2 regions of the Fimbriimonas sp. LA-C6 genome follow, and region 2 is predicted to be linked to the other one. Evidence: riboswitches for the same ligand, from Rfam matches in the RefSeq annotation. Region 2 holds a riboswitch; the other holds the start of a gene.
The links. A riboswitch is a leader RNA that binds a small molecule or an ion and turns the genes downstream of it on or off. The one in region 2 is predicted to bind cyclic di-AMP.
Positions count from the first base shown of each region.

Region 1: another riboswitch for cyclic di-AMP. It lies ahead of hisB (imidazoleglycerol-phosphate dehydratase HisB); the one in region 2 lies ahead of ACZ51B_RS14995 (hypothetical protein).

Region 1 covers NZ_AP038796.1:276,080-284,863, reverse strand. Annotated here, with positions in the region: gene ACZ51B_RS01380 (lipoate--protein ligase family protein) at 1-195, shown strand, start outside; gene mscL (large conductance mechanosensitive channel protein MscL) at 217-642, shown strand; gene ACZ51B_RS01370 (sigma-70 family RNA polymerase sigma factor) at 707-1,747, opposite strand; gene ACZ51B_RS01365 (cysteine desulfurase family protein) at 2,057-3,115, opposite strand; gene sucD (succinate--CoA ligase subunit alpha) at 3,140-4,027, opposite strand; cyclic di-AMP (ydaO/yuaA leader) riboswitch at 4,164-4,299, shown strand; gene hisB (imidazoleglycerol-phosphate dehydratase HisB) at 4,584-5,189, shown strand; gene hisH (imidazole glycerol phosphate synthase subunit HisH) at 5,186-5,776, shown strand; gene hisA (1-(5-phosphoribosyl)-5-[(5-phosphoribosylamino)methylideneamino]imidazole-4-carboxamide isomerase) at 5,770-6,495, shown strand; gene ACZ51B_RS01340 (hypothetical protein) at 6,564-6,839, shown strand; gene ACZ51B_RS01335 (hypothetical protein) at 6,842-7,153, shown strand; gene ACZ51B_RS01330 (hypothetical protein) at 7,156-7,434, shown strand; gene rpoB (DNA-directed RNA polymerase subunit beta) at 7,598-8,784, shown strand, end outside.
Region 2 covers NZ_AP038796.1:3,218,010-3,226,793, forward strand. Annotated here, with positions in the region: gene secA (preprotein translocase subunit SecA) at 1-2,344, opposite strand, end outside; gene ACZ51B_RS14980 (hypothetical protein) at 2,465-2,836, opposite strand; gene ACZ51B_RS14985 (hypothetical protein) at 2,911-3,162, opposite strand; gene ACZ51B_RS14990 (MFS transporter) at 3,296-4,585, opposite strand; gene ACZ51B_RS14995 (hypothetical protein) at 4,605-4,895, opposite strand; cyclic di-AMP (ydaO/yuaA leader) riboswitch at 4,929-5,056, opposite strand; gene ACZ51B_RS15000 (extracellular solute-binding protein) at 5,228-7,666, shown strand; gene ACZ51B_RS15005 (carbohydrate ABC transporter permease) at 7,663-8,784, shown strand, end outside.

The DNA of each region.
Region 1 (8,784 bases), 1.5 Mb from region 2:
GGCAAGAAGCTCTGTGGCTGTGCTTTGCGTGTGACCGACCATGCTGCTCTGGTTCAAGCGAGCATTCCGTTTGAGCGTCCCCTGAGGGAGCCGGATGAGGTTATCGTCGGTGGCGTCGCCTTACAAGGCGAGCTGTGGGACTGCTCAGATTTTGCCCAAAAACTGAGTCTCCAGCTAACTCGGGATCATTTCTAGACTTAGGTTCGTCCCAATTTTGTGGGTTTGATAAAAGAGTTTAAGGAGTTCGCAGTCAAGGGCAACGTGATTGACCTTGCTGTGGGCGTAATCATTGGCGGCGCGTTTGGAAAGATCGTGTCCTCCTTGGTTGAAGATATCATCATGCCTCCCATTGGTCAGGTGATTGGGAAGGTCGATTTCAAGAGTCTCTTTGTCGTGCTCGGCGACGACAAAGGCATGCAAGTGAAGTCGATTGAAGAGGCCAAGAAGCTCGGCGTCTCCACGCTGAACTATGGCCTGTTCATCAACAACGTCATCCAGTTCTTGATCTTGGCTTTCGTGATCTTTTTGATCGTACGATCGATCAATAAGTTGAAGAAGGAAGAGGCACCCGCTGCGCCTCCCGCCGATCCAGCGGATGTGGTGCTTTTGACAGAGATTCGAGATCTGCTGAAGAAGAGTTGATGTGATAAAAGAAAAGCCCCAGCGAGTCTCGCTGGGGCTTTTTTAGGATCTGGGGGCAGAATCCTTAGTTTGGTGTCGGAGTGATGGTGAAGCCTTGTGACGTCAGCTCTTGGCCGATGTGTCGAAGCTTCTTCATCGCTCGGAGTTCGATCTGTCGAACTCGCTCTCGGGTGACATTGAGTTCGCTTCCGACCTCTTCAAGAGTTCGTGAGCGACCGTCATCCAGACCAAACCTGAGGCGTACGACATCGCGTTCGCGACTCGTAAGCCGTCCTAGAATGCCGTCAATCTCTTCGCGTCGGATCAGAGTCCATGTCACGTCGCCAGGGTTTGGCATGTTCGTGCTGTGAACAAAGTCTCCAATGGAAGAGTTGTCCTTTTCACCAACGGGAGTTTCCAGGGAGATCGGCTCGACTGCCACGCGCATCATTTCGCGCACACGGTCGATAGAAAGGCCAACCTCTCGGCTGATCTCTTCCTCAGTCGGTTCTCTCTGAAGCTCTTGCTGAAGGCGACTCGCTGTCTTGACAACCTTGTTGATCAATTCAGCTACATACACAGGGATTCGGATCGTTCGCCCTTGGTTAATGATTGCTCGTGCAATAGCTCGGCGGATCCACCACGTTGCGTAGGTGCTAAATCGGAAGCCCTTTCGCCAGTCGAACTTTTCGACTGCTCGAATAAGACCAAGATTTCCTTCTTGAATAAGGTCTGCCAAGGGGATACCGCGCGCATTGTATTTCTTTGCGATGCTGACAACAAGTCGTAGGTTCGACTCGATGAGCACCTTCTTTGCGTACATGTCTCCGGCTTGGACCTTTCTTGCGAGGTCTACCTCTTGCTCTGGGGTTAGAAGCTGTGCGCGGCGCGTCTGCCGCATCCACATTTCAAGTTCCTCAGAGTCGTCGGCTACAGGCTTTTCGTCATCGGCTTCATCCTCATCCGCGGCATCCAGCTCAAGCAAATCGTCTTCTGGTGGCTCAACGGACGGGTCGTCCAGGACGGGAGCGCCCCCAGCCTCCAAATAGGAGTGACGACCTGGAGTGCGTACTGTAATGGCACGTCCACGTCTTGGCTGAGTTGCTAACCCGTTTTCTGCTGACATAATTCTGTTCTATTCCTCCGAAGCTCTCCGTGAACTTCCATGTCGAGAGGTCACTCCAGCCGCTTGATCACCACTGATATACGGTCCGAGTTCACCTAAAATTTCATTCAATACAAAGCTGATCTTGGGGGTATAAGTAAATAACCACCGCGATCACGTTAACACTCCCACCTGTCGATGTCAAGGACACGAAAAATGTTTGACGTGCAAAAGACCGACTCTTTGTCTTTTGCCCGACGCTGCGAGGGTGTAGATAATTATATGTTTAGACGTGTTGATAGGGGCAAGACGTTGCAACTTATTGACCAATTATGCCATTCTTCGGAGTTTTTCGACTGTTTGGCGCAAGGTTCGCCCTACAAAGCAGGCACTTTCCTTGGTGTTGAGTCTACTAAAGCTCAATCGAACGGTTCCTCGAACTAGTGATTCCTCCATCCCCAATCGCGTCAAAACTCGACTAGGTTCCGTTGAATGTGAGCTACAGGCAGCGCCACTGCTGATCGCAAATCCAGCTTGATCACATTCCACCACCAAAGTTTCGCCCTGTACGCCCTTAAAACTTAGACTGAGAATATACGGGGAAGTTCTGTCTCCCCCATTCCATTGCCAGTCTGAAAGTTGTTTGAGTTCCTCTAGAACAATTCCTCGCAGGTCGGATGCATGAGCCAGGTTAACTTGCCACTCTTGGGAAGCAATCTCCGCAGCCACACCAAATCCTACGACCGCAGGGACGTTAATGGTGCCGGCACGGAACCCTAATTCCTGCTCACCCCCATAAAACAAGGGTTCAGGTGGGCTTTCTATGCAATAGAGCAGTCCGACGCCCTTGGGGCCATACAGCTTGTGTGCACTTGCAGATGCGTAATCCAGTCCCTCGACAGAGATCGGGACTTTTCCAAAGGCCTGCGTAATGTCGGAATGCAAGGAATAGGGTTGATGCTTGAACTCTTCGAGATCAAACATGGTGCCCGTCTCGTTGTTGATTGCCATGACACTCACGCATATGGTTTCTGCGTCAGGCTGGCCCAAGGTGGTTCCGCTGTGGGGGAGGAATTTGCCACCATGCGTCGTTTGGTATTCGTCCAGCGAAGAGTGCTCGAAGGGGCTGGTGATGGGTTTGAGAGAGGAGAGGATCCAGTTGTTGGCCTCAGTGGCTCCACTTGTAAAGATAATTTGCAGTGGATCGTCTGCACCCAAGAGGCTTGCGATGCGTTCCCTTGCCAGCTCAACGGCTTCGTGTGCACGTTGCCCGAAGCTATGAATGGAGTTGGCATTTCCAAATGCCTCCGAGAAGAAAGGGAGCATCTCCCGTAGAACGCGCTCGTCTACGGGAGTTGTGGCAGCGTTGTCGAAGTAGCGATCCAGCATGTTGTCGACGACGCTTGATCGCGCTTAGCGAGCTACGCCGATTTTGCTGAAGGCTTCCTTCAAGAGGGCTGGAACGTCGCTGGTTCGATCTGCAACAGATGCGCCAGCGGACAGGAGTGCGTCAACCTTGGACTGCGGTGTACCTGTGTTACCAGAGATGATGGCTCCAGCATGGCCCATTCGCTTTCCAGGAGGTGCGGTTCGTCCAGAGATGAAGCTCACAACCGGCTTCTTCATCGTCTTGATGAACTCAGCTGCTGCTTCCTCGTCGGATCCGCCGATTTCGCCGATCAATACAACGGCTTCAGATTTCGGATCTGCCTCGAACATCTCCATCACTTCGATGAATCGAGTTCCAGGGAGCGGGTCGCCGCCAATTCCGACGCAGGTGGTCTGGCCAAAACCAGCTCGGGTCATTTCCCAAACGATCTCGTAGGTAAGGGTTCCGCTTCGGGAAACGAGACCAACGTTACCAGGGGTAAAGATGTGGCCTGGCATGATTCCCATCTTGCACTCGCCTGGAGTGATGATTCCTGCGCAGTTGCCACCCAGGAGACGGGTGGTTCCGTTTGCGTGGAGTCGGCTCACCATGCGGAGGCTGTCCTGAATGGGGATTCCTTCGGTGATGAGCGTCACGAACGGGACGCCAGCAGCCTCGCACTCGAGAACGGAGTCAGCTGCAAAGGGAGGTGGGACGAAGATGAGCGCCGCGTTTGCCCCGGTCGCCTTCACCGCTTCTTCAACGGTATCGAAGACGGGAACGCCTTCAAATGTGGTGCCGCCCTTTCCTGGGGTGACGCCGCCTACAACCTTTGTGCCGTACTCGATCATCTGCTTCGCGTGGAAGCTACCCTCGCGGCCGGTAATGCCACAGACGATCACCTTTGTGTCCTTGTCGACGAGAACTGCCATATTGCCCAATAGAATACCGACTTTGGCGTGCAACAAGTGTGTGCCACCTCGTATCCAGCCCGGTCGGACCGTTTGTTAAAATTGACGATTTTTCGGAATCATTTCAAAGCACCTGCATGTATAGTAAATATGGCTGCAAAGCCAACCGTTGAATCCACTTCGGTGGAACGGGGGAACCGTAACTTAGGGGTGAACGAAGCCTAATTTGGCTTCCAGGGTATCTCTTGGCCCGAATCCGACAGCTAACCCCGTAGGCGTATGTAAGAGTTTGGTTGCGTGTGCACAACGCCAGATCTCATCTGGAAGAGAAGGCAGAACAATGAAGTTTTGTCAGAGCGCAGGACCCTTGCCTTTGTAGCTTGATAAGATGAAGAGCTTTGTGTGAACCGTTGGGCGCCTCTGGCTGCAATGGAGCGGTGTCAGCGTAGACGAATTCATTACGAAACCCTTCGAGTAAGAACCACCTCCTGTTGACAAAGGGCCTTCTAGTCAGAAGGTCCTTTCTATTTTATCGTTCTGTTAAGTTCGTCCGAACTGACGGTGTAAACTGCACGGCATGAGCAAGGAAACGCCGGGAGTTCGGTACGCAGAGGTGTATCGCGAGACGGCAGAGACCCGCGTACAGATCGTTCTAGACCTTGATGGCGGAACGCGTCGAGACATTCTAACAGGCCTCGGTTTCTTCGACCATATGCTCTCGCAGTTGGCTTTCCATGGTCAAATCGATCTAGGAGTGAGCGCAGAGGGTGACCTTGAGATTGACGATCACCACACCGTAGAAGATGTGGGAATCGTGCTCGGACAAGCCATTCGCCAAGCGCTGGACCCCAGTGTTCCTATTGAGCGATACTCATCCAACCACACCGTGATGGATGAAGCCCTCATCTTGGCCGCCATCGATATTTCAGGCCGTGGAATGCTCACGTACGACATCCCGTTCAAGAGAGAAATGATTGGCGATCTCTCCACGGAGTGTGTTCGCGAGTTCTTCCGTGCACTCTCCTCGCACAGCGGCATCTCCATTCACCTCAAGAAGATTGCAGGCGAGAACGATCATCACGTCTGCGAAGCAACATTCAAAGCGTTCGGACGTGCGCTCCGAGATGCCGTTCAAAAAACAGAGCGACGCGGCTCAACCTCAACGAAAGGGAAGCGCGATTGATCACGATTTTAGACTACGGAATTAACAACATTAGCTCGCTCGAAAAAGCCGTCCGCAAGCTGGGGCACGAGGTCCAGGTTTCAACTAATCTCGATGGCGCAACCAAGCTCCTCATCCCAGGAGTCGGCGCCTATGGAGCGGCAATGCAGCAGCTTGCCCCACTCAAGTCGGATATTCGATCCTTTGCCGCCGATGGCAATCCGGTCATGGGCATCTGCCTGGGCCAACAGCTTCTTTTTGAAAGAAGCGAAGAGCTAGGAGAATTTGAGGGCTTAGGGATCGTGCCTGGCACCGTAAAGTATCTGCCGCCCTCACCTGGACTGAAGGTCCCGCACATGGGCTGGAGTGCTCTCAACTACGTTCGCCATGACGGTTTAGGCGAAGGCGGGCGGCAGGGCGAACAGGTCTACTTCGTTCACTCTCTCTACGTAGAGTGCACAAACCCTGAGGATGTGGTGGCTACGGCGGAGCACGGAATTCAGTTCACGGCGGCTATTCAACATAAGAATGTGTGGGGCACTCAGTTCCACCCCGAGAAGAGCAGCGCAGTTGGACTCAGAATCTTGGAGCGTTTCCTTCAGTGCTAGTCCTCCCCGCAATCGATCTATTGGGTGGCAAGTGCGTCCGGCTCTCCCAAGGCGACTACAACCGCGAAAAGGTGTATGGCGAAGACCCAGTCGCTCTGGCAAAACTGTTTGAAGACGAAGGTGCCGAGTGGCTCCACGTCGTCGACCTAGATGGGGCCAAAACTGGACTCCCCTCCAACCTTCACTGGATTGAAAAGATCGCGTCGCAAACCGGCCTCAAAGTGGAATTCGGCGGAGGCATCCGAAGTCTCGAAGTCGCAAAGTCATCCTTGAATGCTGGTGTGCAAAGAGTCGTGGTTGGAACCAAACTGGTCCAAGACCCAGAACTTGCCGCACTTCTTTTCAGAGAACTAGGCGAAGGCGTCGTCGCAGGAATCGATGCACGAGAAGGAAAAGCTGCGGTTGCAGGCTGGCTCGACCAGTCTGAGGTGACAGCTGTCGAACTTGCTCAGCAGATGGTTGCAGGCGGCGCAAAGCGATTCATCGTCACCGACATCGCCCGCGACGGCATGTTAACCGGACCCAACACTCAATTGCTTTTGGATGTTCAGCGGGCGGTTCCCGTACCGGTCATCCAGAGCGGTGGCATCGCAGAACTAAGCGATCTCGAAGCGTTACTTGCACTAGGAGACGAATGCCCCGAAGGCGTCATCGTGGGGCGAGCCATCTATGAAGGTAAGTTTTCTGTCAAAGACGCGGTCTCTCTTTTAAAAAATTAAACGAAATCGTCCTAGGACCTTAAAATTATTGAATTACAATCATCTTGTCTTGCAAAGAGGGAAGTGAGATGATTGGATTGAACGAAGAGATAGTTGTTCCGGTGGTGTTCGCTTTGATTCCGGTAGTGGCAATCATGACGCGTCATCAACAGAAGATGACAGAAATCATTCATCGTGACAAGTCAAGTCAACTTGGCATGGAGTTGGACGCCGTGAAGTCAGAAATGCGGGAGCTAAAGACTCTTATCCACCAACAGACGATTATGTTGGACAATCTAACTAAGAGGGATCTCCCTGTACCGTCCGTCATGGTCGGCTACAAGGAGCCTGTGGGGAACCGCTGAATATGTTTAACTTGAATGGCCTGCTTGCAGCTTTTGATCCTATTGGACTTGTCAGCGTGATGATTCCAATCATCGCGCTCATGATCCCAATCGTCGCCTTGTTATCCAAGCACCAGCGAGACATGGCGGAACTGATTCACAAGAACCACGCTCAAACTTCGAACAATGATATCCAGGCTGTTCGCCAGGAAATCAGCGAACTGAAGGAGATCGTACATCAACTCGCGATCAGTGTCGATAGTCAGCCGCGGATACCGATGCAGACCCCGCCCGCACCTCACACCGAAACGCGCGAAATTCAAGCGGGACTATAGTGATGCACGATCTAGCCCCCGTCATAGTGAGCCTTGTTTTCTTCATGGTTCCCATCATCGCGATCCTAACGCGTCACCAGCAGAAGATGGCACTCATCATCCATCAGAGTCCCCAGCGGAACGACGGACTTGATCGCGACGTAGAAAAGCTAACGAGGGAAGTAAGCGAACTGAAAGAGTTAATCCACCAGCAAACCTTGATGCTGGATAGCCTTACTCAGAACCGCCTACCGAACATTCCAGAGCAGAGTGACGCTATTAAGCAGAGACTCCATTCTTAATAAGATTTCGATACCTGAAGCAAGACGGACTTCCCATCCGTCTTGTATTTTCTGTCGTGTGAACGAACTTTCCGAAAATTCACTGGCAAGGTTAGCGTTTTGTTGACTTTGCTGGTTGGTTGGCGGTAATGTACTAGTTCGCGTAAATGTGCCCGGAGGCTAGATGAGAGTTATTCAGCCGTCCTCGAAGCGAATCGGCCGGTTCCTCGAGGTCCCCTACCTTATTGAACTTCAACTGAACTCATATAAATGGTTCCTAGAAGAGGGCCTTCCAGAGCTTTTCAAGACGTTTAGTCCGATCTGGGATTTCACCCAGACCAATTATATCGAACTCGTTTCGTTCACGTTAGGCGAGCCCAAGTATTCCATTCAGGACTGCAGGGATCGCGACATGACATTCGAAACCCCGATCAAGGCGATTGTTCGCTTTGGTGGGCGGGATCGTGAGGTGATCGAGTCTGAGGTTTATCTTGGCGACCTGCCAGTGATGACCGACAAAGGCACGTTCATTATCAACGGACGAGAGCGTGTAATTGTAAGTCAGTTAAGCCGCTCCCCAGGTCTGTATTTTGAAGAGGGTGTCGACAGCTCGATGCAAGTCGTTGTATCAGCTCGTGTGATCCCCAACGAAGGCCCATGGCTCGAAGTCGAATCCGACTCGAACTTGGTCGTTCGAACGCAAATAAGCCAAACCAAGAAACTGCCACTCACCCAATTGGTGAAAGCCCTTTACTACTTTGAAAAAGGTAGAGGTCGGCAGGAAATGTTGCTGTCCAATGCTGCTGGTCGACGAGTTGTCGAGCCGGTGGTTGATGGCGACACAGGTGAGGTCTTAGTCGAGGCTGGCAGAGTTCTAAGCCAGGCCGATATCGACGCGTTCCCTCCTTCACTTCAAGAGATGAAGGCCGTCCTGGAGACCCCGCTAGGAACGAACGAAGAAATTCGAAAGTTCTTCAGTAAAGAAGTTGTTCTTGAAACCCCAACCCTAGATGATTTGGTTGGAAAGCGTGTGATCGAAGATCTGAGCGACGGCTCGGAACTGATCATTCGACAAGGCGAAAGAATCGATCGCGATACCGCTAAGCGGATCGAAGCAATGGGGTTAACAAACCTCAAGCTGATCGAAGTTCTTCCTCTTGCGGAGTCCACGCTTGATGCAGATACAACCACCAATGCTCGAGAAGCATTGCTCGATATTTATAAGCGACTTCGCCCAGGTGAAGCCGCAAACGAAGAAGCCGCGAAGCAACTCGTGTACGGCTTGTTCTTTGATATCAAGCGATACGATCTTGGAAAGGTTGGCCGCCGCTTCTTGAACCAGAAGCTCGGTATCAATCTGCCGCTCAACTC
Region 2 (8,784 bases):
TACCAAGAAGAATCTCTCGGCGAAGACCGTAGATGTGCTCACGCTGAGCGTTCAAAACGTCGTCGTACTCAAGAACGTTCTTTCTAGCCTCGAAGAAGTGGTTCTCAATCCGCTCCTGAGTCTTCAAGATCATGCGGCTAAGGAATCCAGCCGTAACCTCTTCCATCGGCGGCCACATCTTGAGGGCAGGGTTCTCCATCATGTTCGCGTTAAAGATCTTCCAGAGATGATCCTCAAGCGCCACATAGAACCGGCTTTCACCAGGGTCACCCTGTCGTCCGGCACGACCACGTAGCTGGTTGTCAATTCGTCGGCTCTCATGTCGCTCCGTACCCAAGATGAACAAACCACCCAGAGCCCGGACCTCTTCAGCAAGCGTTCTTCGCTCCTGGTCGTCCAAAGGCAAAGGTGGAACCGCACGCTGCTTCGATCCACCACGTCGGTAATCCGAAGCATCCTCGCCTTGCGAACCGTCAGTCTCCTGACCACGCGACTGGCGAACCACATCATCCTCAACGCGACCGCCAAGCAGAATGTCCACACCACGACCCGCCATGTTGGTAGCGATCGTGACCTGGCCCTTTCGTCCAGCCTCAGCAATAATCAACGCCTCTCGCTCGTGGAACTTCGCGTTCAAGACACTATGAGGAATGCCGTGAAGAAGAGCCTCTTCCAAATAGATCTTGTTCTCGGCAGGAAGATTCCACTGCTCAAGACACCAGTCCAGCCAGTCGCCCTTCGTGACATCACCGGTCATGTCAATCTTCGCCAACAAAGTAGCAAGCGCCTGAGCGTTGATCTCAGTCAGATCTGTCTCATAAAGCCGCTTGGCCTCGTCCCGCATCTCGCCCTTGATGTCCTTCTTGACCTCAAGTCGCTCCTTCAACCGCTGTGTAATGATCAGCCGGCGAAGAACGTCCGAGTGCAGCCGAGCAGAAACCTGCTCCGACATATCAACCGACCGCGTTCCAACCAAAACTGGCTGCTGCTTGGTGTGAACCCGAAGGATCTCCCAAGCAATACCGCGGAACTTCGCTTCAATGGTCTTATAAATAACGTCAGGCTGGTCCACACGAGCCGTCGGTCGGTGAGTCGGAATGCTCACAACGTCCAGACCGTAAATCTTTCGGAACTCGTCTTCCTCAGTCTTAGCCGTACCGGTCATACCAGCCAGCGTGCTGTAAAGTCGGAACAGGTTCTGGAAGGTAATCGTCGCAACCGTCTGGCTCTCGCGCTGAACTTCAACCTTTTCCTTAGCCTCAAGCGCCTGGTGCAGTCCGTCGCCATAACGTCGGCCATACATCGCACGACCCGTATTCTCGTCGATAATAACAACCTCGCCCTTCTGAACGATGTAGTCAATATCCCGGTCGAACAAGGCATAAGCCTTAACGGAAGCGTTCACGTGGTGGAACAGTCGTGGGTCAGCAGCAATGTTGTCAATGCCCATCAACTCTTCCACGTAGTCCATGCCTTCCTCAGTCATGCTCGCGGAGTGGTTCTTCTTGTCGGCAGTGAAGTGAAGCTCAGGCTTTAGCTGGCTAACCACCTTATCGACCTCTTTGTAAACGCTGACATCCTCATGCGAAGGGCCCGAAATGATGTGAGGAGTTCGAGCTTCATCAATAAGGATCGAGTCGACTTCGTCGATCATCGCGTAGTTCAGCTCGCGCATCACCAACTCTTCTTCGGAGAACGACATGTTGTCGCGAAGATAGTCAAATCCAAACTCGTGGTTCGTGCCGTAAGTGATGTCGCATCCGTAAGCATCCCGTCGCGAGCAAGGCACCAAGTTCGCATATCGAGGATCCTCGTGATAGGCGCCAGGAGTATAAATGTAAGACCCACCCAACTCATCGCTTTCCTGAGACTGGCCCTGGATAATTCCAACGCTCAAGCCCATGAAGTCATAAATCGGACCCATCCAAACAGCGTCACGTCGTGCAAGGTAGTCGTTAACCGTAACAAGGTGTGCGCCCTTACCCGTAAGCGCATTGAGAACCAGTGGAGCAACCGCAACGAGCGTCTTACCTTCACCGGTTTTCATTTCAGCAATGCGACCCTGGTGAAGAACCGCGCCACCAATCAACTGCACATCAAAGTGCCGCATGCCCAACTTGCGCTTGCTCACTTCTCGGACAACCGCAAACACTTCAGGCAAAAGCGAATCGAGCGATTCGCCGCTCCGCGCGCGCTCCTTATAGCTCAAAGCCTTTTCGCGAAGCTGCTCTTCGCTCAAATCGGAGAACTGAGACTCAAGACCGTTGATCTTGTTGATGATGGGCAGGACGTTATCAACGTCTTTCTTACTGGTGTCGAATAGCTTTCTAAGTAGTTGAATCATGTTGACGGAACAGGCATTGCACCTGCATGGCGCGAGTAGGTGTTAACGATCCACAGGCAAAACGCCCAACCCGACGCGCATCGTAGGTCAGAGGAAATCACCTGAGTGAGGGTTCGTTAACTAAGGTCCGTCGCGAGATCGCCGACAGTCTTGGAACCCATCCTGTATCGCAATTGATGGGTGTGAATGGGGTTGCTGAGAAAGTAACTCAGCGTCAGAATCAAATTCGGGTGTCTTGCTGGCTTGGTTGGCAGTCTTTGGACCGACCAACAGCATCAAAAGTGCTTCGGAAATGTCTTGGTGATTCGTCCTGGCAAGCAGAGAAGCCAAAACCGACTGAGACTCTTCGTCCGTAACCTCTTGATTAGGAGATGCAAGCTGCTGGTGAATCGCCTGAACCGCCCCTGGCAACAGGCCCTGTCGAGCAAGCCGTTCCGAATTGGAAGGCCCTAACAGCAGGAGCACTATGATTGCAGGAATCAAAGGAAGCATGGTTCGACGATCTTTACACCATTATAGACGTTTTGAGGCAACCCGAACATTCCCGAACTGGGACCGCAAAAACGTTAACTTGGAGTTTCGACGGGTTGTTTGGTAGCAGTCTTTATGCCACGGCAGAACCCATACAGCGAAATCCCACGATTCGCCACCATCGATCCCACAATGCCCATCACGATTAGCAAAATAATCCGAACACCAATCGAAGTCAGTGAGTTACCAGCCTGAGCAATATCAATCGCCTTGCCCTTCGCAATGCCCAGTGCCTGATCCGGTGGCACTGTAAACATTTCATAGGCAAGTTTAAACACGAGAAGCATCAGTCCTATGCCGCCCAAAAATACGAGCAAACCTAGAATCGAACCAAGCACATCTCGTTGAGTCCGGTGAGTCACCATCGACGTATACCGCTTTAATACGCTCAAACGCTTGAATCTGTTGAAAGAATTTCGGTTAGTGCAACACTTCTGCAGCCACAGCACTACCCGAGTCCTTCGCCATCTTAATAAACCAAGCTGCAACAGCCGGAATCAAAATTAAACTCGCTCCCAACCAATACGGCGCAGCAGGCGAATTCGCCATCAATCGACTGCTAATCAAAGGCCCAATACACCGCGCAAAAGCGCCCAAAGCCTGAGTAATCCCAAAGATCCCGCCCTGAATAGCTCCCGGCGCACTCCTAGAAATCAAACTGCTCAAGCTCGGCTGAGTAAGCCCATTACAGATCCCTAGCGCCAAAATCCCAAGCAAAGCAGGAGCCCAAATCGGAGCATAAGGAATCATCGCAAAGATCGGCGCATAAAAAATGTACGCATACCGCAACAGCTTCACTTCGCCAAACTTCGGCGTCGCCCGCTGCACCACAAACCCTTGCATAAACGCCATCACGACGCCCACAAACGCCAGCAAATAGCTCCCAGTCACCTTCGCCTGGTCATCCGGTAAGTGGAACACCGACCGCTTATCCGCAAGCAGCAAGAAGTAAGTGGACTCCAAGTTAGTAAAAGCAAAGTTGATGATGAAGAACATCGTCAACAACAGCGCCATCTTAGGGTCCGAAAGCGCCAACCGGAAGTCGTGCCAAAAACCGGTCTTGCGTACCGCGTCCGAACTCGCCAGGCTCTCCCGAAGGAAAAACGCCACATAGAACAGATTCACACAAGCAAGAGCTGCACCCACATATCCCAGCAAGTGTTGGTCGTCATGGCTGATCTTGAGCAGAATCCCACCCAGCGGCGGCCCCATCACAAACCCAAGCCCAAACGCCGCACCCACAGCACCCAGCCCCTTGGCTCGATCCTTAGGAAGCGTCACGTCCGCAACATAAGCAAACGCCACACCAATATTCGCAGCCGCAATGCCCGAGATCGCCCGCGCGATCAACACAATCGGAAAACTCGTCGCGTTGGCGTAAACCAGATACCCAATGATCGCCAAAGTGGTCGTAACCACCAGAATCTTCTTCCGACCAATCTTGTCACTCAACCGTCCCAGAAAAGGCGCAGTCAAAAGCTGAGCAAAACTAAAAGCCGCAAGAGAAATCCCAGTAAGGGTCTGAATCTGCTCTGGAGTAGCACCCGCACCGAGGTAAGAAACCGCGAGGTGCTTGCCGCGTAACTGGAGATCGGGAATAAACATCCCGAAGCCCAGCAGATCCAGAAATACCGTAAGAAAGATTCCTAGAATAGGCGACGGCCCCTTACGTCGTGGGGCAGCGTCCTGGGCTTCGGGTGATTGACTCATGAGAGAGTCAGCAGTTTACTCAGCTAAGATCAGGACGACCAGAGCGTTCGTAAGCTTTAGCAAGGGCAACCCGTGCCTCATCCCGAATGTCTTCCTCCAACATCCCAACCTGGTCGATCATCCGATCCATACCAGCTCGAACCTGAGGGTCCGCACCAAGAGCCACCTGGTCCTTCGCAACCTCAAGGGAATGAGCATGCGAACCAAGCGAACGCCGCATCTTAAGTAAAAGGCGGACTTTACTGAAAGGCTTAATCGTCGAGGCGCGAATGGCTTCCACTCGCTTCCTAATCTCGTACTGAGTTAACAACTTTTCATAACCTCCTCCACATGCGCTGGGCGCAGTGGTTCCTGCATTTGCCTGCGAGGTTAGCTGTCGGGCTCGGGTCAAGAACTACCCGCGATTCGTATCGTTAGCCCCGTTAATTGGGTCCCCCGCTGTTGACGTGCAACATTCGGCTTTGGCTGACGTGTGAATGAATCACACGCAAATAATCCTACCGGGTCACAACGCCCGTTCGGAGCGTTAGACCCATAGGAAAACCCATAGATATCAAAGATGTGGCAAGAAAGACATTTTAAGAATAACCATTCTCGGGCAAGCTAATGACCAGTTTCGGGTGTAGCATGTGTTCTGAATTGATGAAGACTCATCGACGACTCTTGTTCATCGTGCTCGCGGCGCTAGGAACCATCATGGGTTCCCAAGCACAAACGGCCAAACCAAAAGGCGAGCTAGTTATCTGGGGACTCACCTCAGGCGCGGACAACAAAGGCCAAGACGCGGTCATCCGGGAATTTGCGCGGAGAAACCCCGACGTCCATATGAGGGTTCTCAGCATGGGAGCCGGCAACATGGACCCCCAAAAGCTGATGACCAGCATCGTGGGCAACGTAGCCCCCGACGTCATCAACCAGGACCGCTTCACCATCTCAGACTGGGCCAGCCGTGGCGCCTTCCGTCCCCTCGACGACCTTCTAGCCCGAGACAAAAACGATCCGTCTTGCCCCAAGAAAGAGCAGTACTACGAAGGCCCCTGGAACGAAGCGATCTACCAAAACAAGATCTACGGAATCCCAACAGGCGCAGACAACCGCATCCTCTACTGGAACCGAGGCATCTTCCGCCAAAAAGCAGCCCAACTCCGCGCAGCCGGACTCGACCCAGAGCGCCCACCCAGAACCTGGTCCGAAGTCCTCGCCTACAGTAAGGCCATCACAGAATTCAATCCAGACGGAACGTTGAAGATCGCCGGATTCATGCCCAACTTCGGCAACTCCTGGCTGTACATGTACTCGTTCCAAAACAACGCCTCCTTCATGTCACCCGACGGCAGAACCTGCACCCTCTATAGCCCCGAATCCGAAGAGGCCCTCAAGTTCATCCTCAAGGGATACGACCTAGTCGGCGGCTACGAGAAAGCAAAGTCGTTCGAATCAGGCTTCCTCGGCAAAGAAAACGATGCCTTCATCATCGGCAAAGTCGCTATGAAGATCGATGGCGACTGGATCCTCAGCACCCTCTCCCGCTATGGTCCGCAACTCGATTTCAGCACGGCCCCCGCCCCAGTGCCCGACGACCGATATAACAAAGTAGGTCGCTTCGCGAAAGAAAAAGACACCTTCATCACCTGGTTTGGCGGCTACTGCTACTCCATCCCAAGAGGCGCCAAAAATGTGGACGCAGCCTGGGCATACATCAAATTCGCCACCAGCACCGAAGCCCGAATGCTCGATTACAGCGAGCAACAAAAGTGGGACCGCTCACGTGGCCGAGCCTTCATCCCACGAATCTTAGGGAGCCAAGAAGCCAATGAGGAAGCCTTCAAACGCTTCAAACCGGCCGACCCCAAGTTCGCCCAAGCGCTCCAAACCCACGTAGACGTTGCCAAATGGGGCCGAATCCGCCCCGCAACTTTCGCCGGACAGAAACTCTGGTCAGAGCACGTCCGAGCCATGGAAACAGCCCTCTATCACAAGATGTCGCCCAAAGACGCGCTGCTCTCCAGCCAAGCAAACGTCCAACGCGACCTCGACGCCTTCTTCCAAAAAGAGCGCTACTCCGTTATCGATCTAGGTATTCCCGTAAAGGGCGGTATCGCGCTAATCGCAGCAGCCGTGATCACATTCGTGGTGTGGTTCGGTCGCCAAAAGATTGGCAAACTCGCCAGAAACGAAGCCCGCTGGGCCTACACCTTCGTCTCCCCTTGGCTCATCGGATTCCTGGTCCTCACCGCTGGTCCCATGCTGGCCTCACTGTTCTTCGGCTTCACCCAATACGATGTCCTCAACGAAGCACGCTGGGTCGGACTCAAGAACTACCACGACATGGTCACCACGGACCGCGGAAATGTCGTCAAGTCGCTCTACAACTCAGCCTACATGGCCCTGGCAGGCGTCCCACTCTCCCTTTGCACCGGACTCGCCATCGCCCTCCTGCTCAACACCGCCAGCAAAGGCCTTAGGTTCTACAGGTCGATGTTCTATCTCCCGTCCATCGTGCCAGGAGTCGCCAGCGCAGTGCTCTGGATCTGGGTTCTCACCGCAGACCCCAATAAAGGCCTCATCAACTCCATCTGGGCAAAAACCTTGACCCCATGGCTTTCCATTTCGCCACCCGGCTGGATCCAATCCGCCGAATGGTCCAAACCCGCACTCATCCTCATGGGTGTCTGGGGCGCAGGAAGCGGGATGGTCCTCTGGCTAGCCGGACTCAAAGGCATCTCGGGAACCCTCTACGAAGCAGCAAGCATCGATGGAGCGAACCCCAAACAGCAGTTCTGGTCCATCACCTTCCCACAGCTCAGCCCCGTGATCTTCTTCAACACAGTCATGGGCTTCATCGGAGCACTTCAGGACTTCGACCGAATCTACATCATGAAGCCGTCAGCCGACGGTCCCATCGGAGCAGACGACTCGCTTCTAACGCCCGTGTACCACCTCTTCCGAAACGCATTCGCGTTCTTCGATATGGGCTACGCATCGGCGCTCGCATGGATGATCTTCGGCCTGATCCTGCTCTTCACAGGCTTCCAATTCAAACTGGCCCCTCGTTGGGTGCACTACGAGTCAGATAAATGAACGGCGATACCCTCTACGTCCTTGCGACTTTCGCAGCCTGGCTAGGCTGGTTTTTCGGAATTCGCGCAATCATTCTGCTCGCGCAGGTGGTCTCCAAAGCTCCAGGCCTAGACCAAGCTCGCCTCAGCAAGAACCTAGTCATCAGCTCCCTCATCGGAGCCGCCGGCCTAGCCTTCTCCGCACTAGCCCCTAAGCCAATTGTTGGGAAGACAGACGCCCTTTGGCACCTCCCCATCGTATGGCTCGTCATGCCCGTCGCCGCCTGGTTCTGCATCGTCAGTCTGGTGTTCACCGGCCTCCGTGCAGCGCAGTCAACCATGTCCACCAGTCCGGAAGACCGCACAGCAAAGCTGAAAGCCACCGGCATCTGGGCAGCAGTTCTTGTTCTGGGCTTCTACCTCTACAAGTCAGACAAGACCAACACCATCACCGTCCTCAAAGGCAACATCCCCTTTGAGCCCACCACAGCATGCGCCATCATCCTGCTCGCCATCGCAGGTGTGTTTGCCATGGTCATCGCAGGCAGAGCCACCAAAACCCGCGGCTACTCCAAGACAATTGTCACCCAGGCAACCCTCATCGCCGGCTCCCTCATCTTCGGAGTCCCCTTCGCCTTCTTAGTGATCACTAGCTTCAAAGAAGACCGCGACATGTCCTCGCCAAACGGCATCGTCTGGATCCCCCGAGTGCAGGACACCGTCCCCTACAAAGACCCCAAGAACCCAATGTACGAAGGGCTCTACAACGGTGAAAAGGTGCAAGGCAACATTATCGATCGAAAGGGCGATACCGTCCGAGTCGACATCTTCAAGCCAATGGCAATCCGCGGAATCACCTTCGAGACGCAGATGGCCAGTCTCAAGGAAGTCCCCAAAGACATCCCTGTCGTCACAGCAAAGATCGACAATATCCCGGTCAAAGCCATGGTCATCGAGGAAATGAACGATGGTCGCAAGCGAGTCTCTGTCCTAGAACCCGCAAACATGGCCAACAAAGAGGCCATACTCCTCGCCTCCCAAACCGAACCGGTCCGCCACATCGGCCTGCGTACCAAAAACTATTCGGAAGCTCTCGACTTCCTACCCCTCGAGACCAAACGAGGACTGGTCTATCTCAAA